2 regions of the Janthinobacterium sp. SUN128 genome follow, and region 1 is predicted to be linked to the other one. Evidence: predicted binding sites of a transcription regulator. Region 1 holds the regulator's gene; the other holds the start of a gene.

Region 1 (5,288 bases):
TCAGCGATTTCCTCGGCGAATCCAAGGTACACGTGCTGTCGGCGTATGTCTGGAGCCTGTCGAATCCGCAGGCACCCGCGAAGTAAAAATGGAACCTCAAGTCATCAAGATGTATGCGGCCCGCGAGCAAATCTACCCTCGCGAGGCCAAAGGACGCTACGCTACCTGGCGATGGGTATGCGTATGGCTTACCCAGCTGGCGTTCTACGGCTTGCCGTGGTTGACCTGGAATGGCAGGCAAGCCCTGCTGTTCGATTTGACCACGCGCAAGTTCTACATTTTCGGCGTCGTGCTGTGGCCCCAGGATTTCATCTATCTGGCGGCCCTGCTGATCATCTGTGCGTATTTGTTGTTCCTCGTCACGGCCATTGCCGGGCGGGTGTGGTGCGGGTTCTCCTGCCCGCAAACGGTATACACGGAAATTTTCCTGTGGGTCGAACGCCGCATCGAGGGCACGCGCAGCGCGCGCATGGCCCTCGACAAGCAGGGCCCCTCCGTGCGCAAGGCATTCAAGAAGACGGCCAAGCACCTGGTATGGGGCGCCATCGCCCTGTGGACGGGCTTTACCTTTGTCGGCTACTTCACGCCGATCAAGGAACTGGCGCAGTCGGTGACCACCCTCAATTTCGGTCCCTGGGAATGGTTCTGGGTCTTGTTCTACAGCCTGGCAACCTACGGCAACGCGGGCTGGCTGCGCGAGCAGGTGTGCAAATACATGTGCCCCTACGCGCGCTTCCAGAGCGCCATGTTCGACCAGGACACGCTGATCATCACCTACGATGCCAAGCGCGGCGAACCGCGTGGCGCCATGAGCAAGAAGGCCGGCAACAACGACAAGCTGGGCGATTGCATCGACTGTACCCTGTGCGTGCAGGTGTGTCCGACCGGCATCGATATCCGCAACGGCCTGCAGTATGAATGCATCGGCTGCGCCGCCTGCGTCGATGCCTGCAACAGCGTGATGGACAAGGTCGAGCGGCCGCGTGGCCTGATACGCTACAGCACCGACCATGCGATGGAAAACAACTTCAATTCGAAGCAGATACGCCAACGCGCCATGCGCCCGCGCGTCCTGATCTACACTTCCATCCTGGCCCTGATCATCATCGCCGTGTGTACGTCGCTGGCCCTGCGCACGCCCCTGAAAATGGACGTGATCCGCGACCGCGGTTCGATGGGACGCGAAGTGGAGGACGGCATGATCGAAAACGTCTACCGCCTGCAGATCATGAATACGTCCGAGCAAAGCCAGCATTTTAAAATCAGCGCTTCCGGCTTGCCGGGCCTGACCTTGCTGACGCGCGAAGAAGTGACCTTGCAGCCGACGGAAACGCTGGGCTGGCCGATCCGCCTGCGCGTGCCGCACGGCGTCGGCGAGAAGGGCTCGAACAAGATTGCGATCGAATTGCAATCGCTGGACGATCCATCGCTGCATGTGCGTGAAAGCGCGGTATTCATCGTGCCGCGTTAACAAGGAAAGGCGGACGGGGACCGGGTGCCCTCGCCGCCGCCACGAAGTTGCAGGAAGGCCGGTCCCCATGCGGGGACTGGCTGATCAAACAGGAGAAACACCATGTCCGACAGTCTGAAACTGCAACCCCCCGTTGCACCGTGGTACAAGCATCGCTGGCCATGGCTGCTGATGATCGGTCCCGGCCTGTCCGTGGTCGTCGGCAGCTTCATGGGCTATATCGCGTTTACGCAGCCCGATGCGCTGGTGGTGGGCGATTATTACAAGCAGGGCAAGGCGATCAACCAGGATTTGAAGCGCGACACGATCGCCAGCGACCTGGCCATGGATACGCGCCTGTCATATGACGTGGCTGCAGCGCGCCTCAGTGGTTCCGTGCACAGCTTCGGCAAGGCTTATCAGGCGCCGCTGCAGCTGCACCTGGCGCATGCGACCCTGCCGGAAAAGGATATCAAGCTGCTGGTGCAGCCCGATGCGGCCGGCAATTTTTCCGTAGCACTGCCGATGCTCGAGCGCAGCCGCTGGCAAGTGCTGGTGGAAAACGACAAACGCGAGTGGCGCCTGTCCGGCATCTGGACCTGGCCCCTGCAACGCAGCATCGCGCTGCACGCGGATGAAGAACTGTAAGTCTTATTTGCAGACGTCCGTGCCGGCCGTAATGGCTTTCAACTTGGCCGGCTGCAGGATTTCGATCTCGCGGTTCGAGACGCGCAGCCAGCCTTCCTTCTTGAATTTCGACAATAAACGGCTGACGCTTTCGATGGTCAGGCCCAGATAGTTGCCGATTTCCTCGCGCGACATGCGCAGCTGGAAATTGCTGCCCGAATAGCCGCGTGCTTCATAGCGCGACGCCAGGTTGACGATGAAGGCGGCAAAACGCTGGGTCGCCTGCATATTGCCCAGCAATAGCATGACGCTTTGCTCGCGCGTGATTTCCTGGCTCATCATGCGGTGGAAATGACGCAGCAGGGTCGGCATATTGCCCAGCAATTGTTCCAGGCTGGAAAACGGAATTTCACACACTTCACTGTCTTCCAGCGCCACCGCATTACAGTGGTGGCGGTCGGCGCTGATGGCATCCATGCCCAGCAGTTCACCGGCCATCTGGAAACCCGTCACCTGCTCTTCGCCACCCGGATTGATCTGGTAGGTCTTGAAGTGCCCGAGGCGGATCGCGTACAGGTTCTGGAACGAGTCGCCGATGCGGAACAGCGAGGCCCCGCGCACGATCTTGCGGCGGCGGCCGATGATCTGGTCCAGCCTATCCATGTCGCCCACATCAAGGCCCATCGGCAGGCACAATTGATGCATGCTGCAGGTCGAGCATCGTGCACGCAACGCCTCCACGTTCACGGTGGGCAAGGTGGGAGTGAGTAGCGCTTCAGTCATGTCGGTACCTTTTAGAAAATGCAACAACAAGTTTACTGCATACAGCTGCATACAGGGTTGCCGTATGCCAATTTCACCGTAAATTCGGCGAATAAACGACGTCCAGCCTTTAATTATATGGCAACATCGTCAAAAGCCCATACGGGGCGGGCAATTTGCGCGGCGGCGCTTGCCAAGCTGGGGTATTGATAGGAAAATTCCTGACAGCATTATCTGCCGCCTGTGCCGCCCGGCACTGAAAAGGAAATCATGAAGCCTCTCGGCATTAAAGCAAAAGTCGCGCTGGCCACCAGCCTGACCTCGATCGCCATGATCGCGCTGGTCACCATGATCCAGGTGCAGCACATGCGCGACGACTTCACCCGAGTACTGCTGAGCCAGCAGTCATCCCTGATCAGCCGCACCGCTGCCGAGCTCGACGACAAGCTGGGCATGCTGCTGCAGATTGTCACCCTGACGGCCAGGCAGCAGCCGCCGGAATTGATCGCCCAGCCCGCCAAACTGCGCGAATACTATGCGCGCCGCTCGATGCTGGTGCTGTTCGACGACGTGCTGGTGCTCGACGCGCATGGCGCCATCGTGGCCGACATGCCGGAAGTGACGGGGCGCGCCGGCATCAACGTCGCCGAGCGCGAGTATTTCCAGACCGTCCTGCGCACGCGCCAGCCCATGATTACCGAGCCGATGCTGGGCAAGTCGAGCGGCATGCCCATCGTGCAGATGGTGGCGCCCGTGCTGGCCGCCGATGGCCAGGTGGCCGGCGTGGTGATCGGCGTGCTGCGCCTGTACAAGGACAATCTGCTGGGCCGCCTGCGCTCGGAAAAGATCGGCAAGAGCGGCTATTACTTCATCCTCACGCGCGGCGCCGTGCCGCGCTATGTGCTGCACCCCGATACCAGCCGTTTGCTGCAGCCGCGCAAGCCGAACGCCAACCTGACGACCACCCAGCTGCTGAAGGAGGATGGCGAAGGCAGCATGGTCAGCACCAACAGCCGCGGCATCACGGCCGTCAACAGCTTCAAGCGCCTGAAATCCGTGAACTGGCTGCTGGCCGCCTCGCTGCCCGTCGAGGATGCCTTCGAACCGTTCGATGGCGTACTGTACCGGCTGGTGCTGTGGAGCATCCTCGCTTCGCTGCTGGCCGCCTTTGTTCTGGGCTTGGTCACCGTACGCCTGCTGTCGCCGCTGGTGCGCCTGCGCGACACCCTGCTGGCCCTGCGCACCAGCGGCAGCCGTTTCACCCCCGTGCCGGTACAGCAGCGCGACGAGATCGGCGAACTGACGGAAGCGTTCAATGGCCTGATGAGCGAACGCGACCGCCTGCAGCAGGAACTCGAAGCGCGCGCGGCGGAGCTGGAGCAGGAACGCGACCGGGCCGAGGCGGCCAACCGCGCAAAGAGCGATTTCGTGGCCAACATGAGCCATGAAATCCGCACGCCCCTCAATGCCGTGCTGGGCATGGTGTATTTGCTGGGCAATACCAGGCTCGACACGGAACAGCGCAAGTACCTGACCATGGTCAGAGTGGCGGGCCAGTCGCTGCTGGGCATCCTCAACGATGTGCTCGACTATTCGAAGATCGAGGCGCGCCGCATGGAATTGTCACCCGTCGAATTCGACCTCGATGAAGTCATGAATACCCTGGCCACGACGATGACGATGAATGCGGGCGAAAAGGAGCTGGAACTGGCCATCGCCGTCGAGCCCGACGTACCGCGGCGCCTCGTGGGCGACGCCCAGCGCCTGCAGCAAATTCTCGTCAACCTGGCCGGCAACGCCATCAAGTTTACCGAGAGCGGCGAAGTGGTGGTGGCCGTCAGCCTGGCCGAGAGCGAAAACGGGCGCGCCTGGCTGCGCTTCGAGGTGCGCGACACGGGCATCGGCATGACGGAACTGCAGCAACAGCAGCTGTTTGCCGCGTTTTCGCAGGGCGACCAGAGCATCACGCGGCGCTTCGGCGGCACGGGCCTGGGCCTGGCCATCAGCAAGCAGCTGATCCACATGATGGGCGGCGACATCGCCGTCGCCAGCAGCGAAGGCAAGGGCAGCCGCTTCTGGTTCAGCGTGCCCTTCGAGATGCTGGCGCAGCCGGCCGAAACGCGGCGCACGCCGGCCCTGGGCCAGCTGCGCCTGCTGGTGGCCGACGACAACCGCACCACGCGCGAACTGATCGTCAAGCTGATCGAGGCGTGGGGCTGGCTGGCCGACGAAGTGGACTCCGGCTTTGCCGCCATCGAACTGTACCGCGAACGCCTGGCGCAGCAGCAGCCGTACGACGTGGTGCTGGCCGACTGGCACATGCCCGTGATGGACGGACTGGCCACGGCCAAGGCCATCCGCCAGGCGGCCAGCGGCCAGCGCCAGCCCATCGTGGTGATGGTCAACGCCTTCGCCCGCAACCACCTGGAGGAAATCTCCAGCGCGGCCG
Region 2 (5,288 bases), on a different contig from region 1:
CTGGCCCTGGCCAGCGTGCCGTGCCGCGCCGATGCGGCGCTGGCGCAAACCATCGCGCGCGTCAAACCGTCCATCGTTGGCGTGGGCAGCCTGCAAAAGACGCGCACGCCGCCCATGAATTTCATCGGCACGGGTTTCGTGACGGGCGACGGCTTGAGCGTGCTCACTTGCGCCCATGTGATCCAGAAACTGCTTGACGCCAATCCGAACGAAATCATCGGCATACTCACGGGCCAGGGCGAGGTGGCGCAATTTCGTCCCGCCAAGGTCCAGGCGCTGGACACGGAACACGACCTGGCCTTGCTGCGCCTGGCGGGCGCGCCCCTGCCCGCCCTTGCGCTGGGCGACGCGGCCACGGTGCGCGAAGGCCAGGCCATGGCGTTTACGGGATTTCCGCTAGGCACCTTGCTCGGTTTGCACCACGTGACGCACCGCGCCACCGTGTCATCGCTGACGCCGGTGGTCATGCCCAGCGAAAACGCGCAGCGCCTCGACGTGCGGCGCCTGGCGCAACTGCAAAAGGCGCCGTACACCGTGTTCCAGCTGGACGCGACGGCGTATCCGGGCAGCAGCGGCAGCCCCCTGTTCGATCCCGAGACCGGTCTCGTCTACGGCATCGTCAACATGGTGTACGTCAAGGGCCTCAAAGAGGCAGCCATCAGCGCGCCCAGCGGCATCACTTACGCGATTCCAGGCAGTTACATACAGGCGATCTTGCTGAAAAACAAATGAGGTATCAGTTACGCCCCTGCCTCAGCCGGTCCGTGATGCCAGGCTCATCCCATGTCGGAAAAAAAAAGGGGTAAAACGACCGTTCACCCCCATGCTGTTCCATCAGGCCACCGTATTTGCGGATCTGGGCCCCCATGTAATCGAGGTCCAGCCGTAGCAGCACGGCCGGCGCCCCCACGCGCGTGCACTCGCGCTCGCCGCCGAAGTCCTTGAAACCCAGCATGCGCTTGTAAAACACCACGTGGCGCGGGTTGACTTCGATCACGTAATCCGTAAAGCCGTGAATATTGTGGGCATAGATATAAGAAATATGAATCAGCGCCGCAAACACGCGCTTGCTCACGCCCTTGTCGATGGCCAGGCGTGATGGTTCGCACAGGCGCCGCCCCTCTTCGCGCAGCACGTCGAGCTTGTCGCGGAAGTTTTCATCGGCGGGCAGGCCTGTCTCGTCATTGTCGAGGCACAGGGTCATGGTGCCGACGGTGCTGCCGGCCGTTTCCGCAAACAGCGTGATTTTATTCAGGGCATGCGCGATGCCGGGATCGACGGCATAGCCGCGCCAGCCGTACATCTTGCGGATCAGCAAACTGGCCGCCTCGCGCCGGCCGCGCGAATTGGCCATGCGGATATGAAAGCGCTGCAGGTCGAGCTCATGCTCCATGGCAGGGTCGATCTGCCCCTCGCCCACCACCAGGTCACTGAAGGTGCCTGGCGTGTCGAAGGAAATAATGGGTTCATCTTCAAAGCTCATCTTGTCCTCACGTTCATCGGCCGCCGTCGAGACGGACTGAAGCCAATGCCTTGTGACAAGATAAAAACTGGAGAAGTTCCCACATCCAGCTAAAAAAACAGAAGAAATGTGCTATTTAATAGCAAAATTGCATGCTGAAATTTGCCCGCAAGTACAAAATGACAAACAAAAATGCTGTTTTGATATTGTCGAGCTTGCTATTAAAAGAAGCTTTCCGGTATCAGCAGCACGTCGCCCGGCCGCATCATGACATTCGCGGAAATATCGCCTTCTTTCAATAAATCATCGAGGCGCACCCGCAACTGCTGCTGGTTGCCTTCGCGCATGCGGATGATGCTGGCCTTGTTGCCGGCAGCAAAATCGGTAATGCCACCCACGGCGATGAGCACGTCCATCAGCGACATGCCCAGCCGGTATGGCAGCGCCTGCGGCTTGGCCGCCTCGCCGATGACGCGGATCTGCTCACCATACGGACCCGAAAAATTGGTGACGATGACCGTCACCACGGGCTGCTGGATGAACTTGCTCAAGGCTTGCTCGATGTCGCGCGCCAGCTGGGTCGAGGTCTTGCCGCTGGCGGGCAAATCCTCGACCAGCGGCGTGGTGATCTTGCCGTCCGGCCGTACGGCCACCGTCAGCGACACTTCCGGGTTGCGCCAGACGATGATGTTGACGGAGTCGCCCGGTCCGATCAGGTAATCGTGCATGGGCGCGCTGTCGTCGGCCGGTGCCAGCGGATGGCGCGTGCGGCAGGCGCCGAGCAGGCTGGCAGCGCCCGCCAGAACCAGCGTGTTGCAGACAAATGCACGGCGAAACGGATTCATGCGGAGCCTCTTCGAGTCGATGGCGCATCCATGGCTGGTCCCGCAGAACCAGCCTGGGCCGCGAACTTCCTATGATTATTAAAACTTGGCAAGAGAACCTTGAGGCGTATCAAGAAGCAATCATCTTGGGAAATCTTGCCTCACAGCCGCCCTATACTTTGCTTACCCAACAGGCAAGCATTTCTCGCAAGATGCCGTCGTTGTCCGCGCCGCCACCCCATCTACCGTGCAGCACCGTCACCTGAAGGAAGCGACATGGAAGAATTGATACAGCAACTGCTTTCCAGCCTGAAAGGTATCTGGAAGTACCGCTGGCATGCGGTGCTGGTGGCGTGGCTGGTGGCCATCGCCGGCTTCATCAAGGTGATCACCCTGCCCGACGACTTCCAGACGTCGGCGCGCGTGTTTGTCGATACGCAAACCATCCTCAAACCGCTGATGGCCGGCATGACCAGCGTGCCGAACACGGAACAGCAGGTGGCCATCATGAGCCGCACCCTGCTCAGCCGGCCGAACGTGGAGCGCGTCATGCGCATGGTCGACCTAGACCTGGATTCGAAGACCGTGCGCGAGCACGAAGCCCAGCTCGACGACTTGATGAGCCGCATCAAGATCACCGGCACCAACGCGTATGACATCTACACCATCAGCTACAGCGGGCGCGACCCGAAGCTGGTGCGCGACGTGGTGCAAAGCCTGCTGACCATCTTTGTCGAAGGCAGTTTCCAGGGCAAGAAAGGGGATACGCAGAAGGCGGTGCAATTCATCGACGAGCAGATCAAGAATTACGAGGACAAGCTGAGCGCGGCGGAAAACCTGGTGAAGGAATTCAAGATCCGCAACAACCTGCTGCTGCCGCGCCAGGGCATCGACTATGGCAGCCAGCTGCTGATGTCGTCCGATAGCCTGAACAATGCCAAGCTGGAACTGGTCGAGGCGGAACAATCGCGCAAGGCCATCCAGAGCCAGATCGAGGGCGACGAGCCCGTGCTCGATCTGGAGCCGAACGCTTCGGCCATCACGAATCCCGAACTCGACGAGCGCATCGCGTCGATCAACAAGAACCTCGACAGCCTGCGCATGCAATTTACGGAATTGCATCCCGACATCATCGCCTCGAAGCGCCTGGTGGCCCAGCTGGAAGAACGCAAGATCGAGGAAAGCAAGCTGAAATCGGCGGCCGGCGACCCGGGCAAGAACTACAGCCCCATGCTGCAGCAGCTGAAGGTGGCGCTGACGGACGCGGATGCCAAGGTAGCCGCCATCAAGGCCCGCGTGCAGGAATACAGCGCGCGCAATGAGCGCTTGCTGGCGCAGAGCAATGCCGTGCCCGAGGTGGAGTCGCAGCTGGCGCAGCTCAACCGCGACTACATCATCAACAAGGAAAACTATGAAAAGCTGATCGGCCGGCGCGAAGCGGCCAAGCTGTCGGGCGAACTCAGTTCCACCACCGAGATGATGGCCTTCAAGATCATCGACCCACCCACGGTGCAATATGCGCCCGTCGGCCCGAACCGTCCGCTGCTGTTCAGCGCGGCGCTGGGCGCGGCCCTGGTGGCCGGCGTCGCCACAGCCCTCCTGATCAGCCAGGTGCGCCCCACCTTCCTCAGTCCCGCCGAACTGCGCGATGCCACGGGCTTGAACGTGCTGGGCACGGTATCGATGAACTGGACGGCGCTGCAGCAGGTGCGCCGCCGCCGCGCCCGCTATGGCTTTGGCGCCTGCCTGGGCAGCCTGTTCGTGCTGTACGGCGGGGTCATGACGGCCGCGCTGCTGAAATTCTAGATCCAGGGGAGCGACGATGAGCAGCAAGGACAGCGGCAAGCAGGAACCCATGATCCTGGGCGTGGCCGAGGCCGGCGTGCCGTATGGCGTCGAGGGCGCGGTGGGCGCGGACACGGCCCGGTCGCCCCAGTACCGCCCCCTGAACCTGGCCCGGCTGGCCGAACAAGGCATGCTCACGCACGATGGCGGGCGCAGCTCGGTGGCCGAGGATTTCCGCATCATCAAGCGCCCGCTGCTGCGCCAGGCGCGCGCCAGCGGCGCCGAGGCCATCCGCCACGGCAACCTGATCGTCGTCACCAGCGCCATGCCGGGCGAAGGCAAGACGTATTGCGCCATCAACCTGGCCATGAGCATCGCCATGGAAATGGATATCACGGTGCTGCTGGTCGATGCCGACGTGGCGCGCCCGTCCGTGCTGAAAGTACTGGGCCTGCCACCGGAACCGGGGCTGATGGACGTGCTGCTCGACCCGCAACTGGCCATGGCCGACGTGATCCTGAAAACCAACGTTGCCAACCTGAGCATCCTGCCCGCCGGGCGCAGCAACAAGCACGCGACGGAATTGCTGGCCAGCCGCGCCATGAGCCGGTTGCTGGCCGAGATCGCCAGCCGCTATGGCGACCGCATCGTCGTCTTCGACTCGCCGCCCCTGCTGATCACCAGCGAGGCGCACGCGCTGGTGGGGCAGATGGGACAAGTGGTGATGGTGGTTGAGGCGGAAACGACGACCCAGCACGCCGTCAAGGAGGCGCTGCGCCAGATCGAGTCGTGCGAACACATTCATTTGATCTACAACAAGACCAAATCGTTCCCCGGCAACGACTACTACGGCTATGGCCATTACGATTAGCCGCGGGGTTTCACTACCGCGACCGCCGCCGCTGCTGCTGCCCTTGCTATCCCTGCTGCTGCCCCTGCCGGCCGGCGCCGTCGACTGGCTGGTGAAACCGTCGCTGCGCCTGCGCGAAAGCTATACGGACAACGCCTTGCGCGCACCGCCCGGCCAGGCGCAATCGGACTTCATCACGGAGATCGCTCCCGCCATCGCCCTTATCGGCACGGGTCCCCGCCTGCGCGTGCACCTCGATTACAGCTGGCACAAATACCTGTCCGGACAACGTGCCGATACGGACAACCATGAACTGGCCGCCTCGGCGGACGCCGAGCTGGTGAAGGACTGGTTCTTCATTGATGCG

The links. The regulator FNR, encoded in region 1, switches genes on or off when oxygen is low (the NO sensors DNR and NnrR bind a similar motif). The targets are predictions, from matches to a motif close to TTGATNNNNATCAA.
Region 2: a site for FNR is predicted at 2,407-2,420, ahead of O3297_RS06805 (XrtA system polysaccharide chain length determinant). Genes of this name have one in related genera too.

Annotation. Positions count from the first base shown of each region.
Region 1 covers NZ_JAPWHY010000006.1:152,027-157,314, reverse strand. The annotation lists gene ccoP (cytochrome-c oxidase, cbb3-type subunit III) at 1-86, shown strand, start outside; gene ccoG (cytochrome c oxidase accessory protein CcoG) at 89-1,471, shown strand; gene O3297_RS26770 (FixH family protein) at 1,574-2,098, shown strand; gene fnr (fumarate/nitrate reduction transcriptional regulator Fnr) at 2,102-2,860, opposite strand; gene O3297_RS26760 (response regulator) at 3,110-5,288, shown strand, end outside.
Region 2 covers NZ_JAPWHY010000001.1:1,512,278-1,517,565, reverse strand. The annotation lists gene O3297_RS06820 (serine protease) at 1-732, shown strand, start outside; gene O3297_RS06815 (long-chain N-acyl amino acid synthase) at 737-1,483, opposite strand; gene O3297_RS06810 (XrtA/PEP-CTERM system exopolysaccharide export protein) at 1,684-2,307, opposite strand; gene O3297_RS06805 (XrtA system polysaccharide chain length determinant) at 2,563-4,092, shown strand; gene O3297_RS06800 (XrtA-associated tyrosine autokinase) at 4,109-4,942, shown strand; gene O3297_RS06795 (TIGR03016 family PEP-CTERM system-associated outer membrane protein) at 4,926-5,288, shown strand, end outside.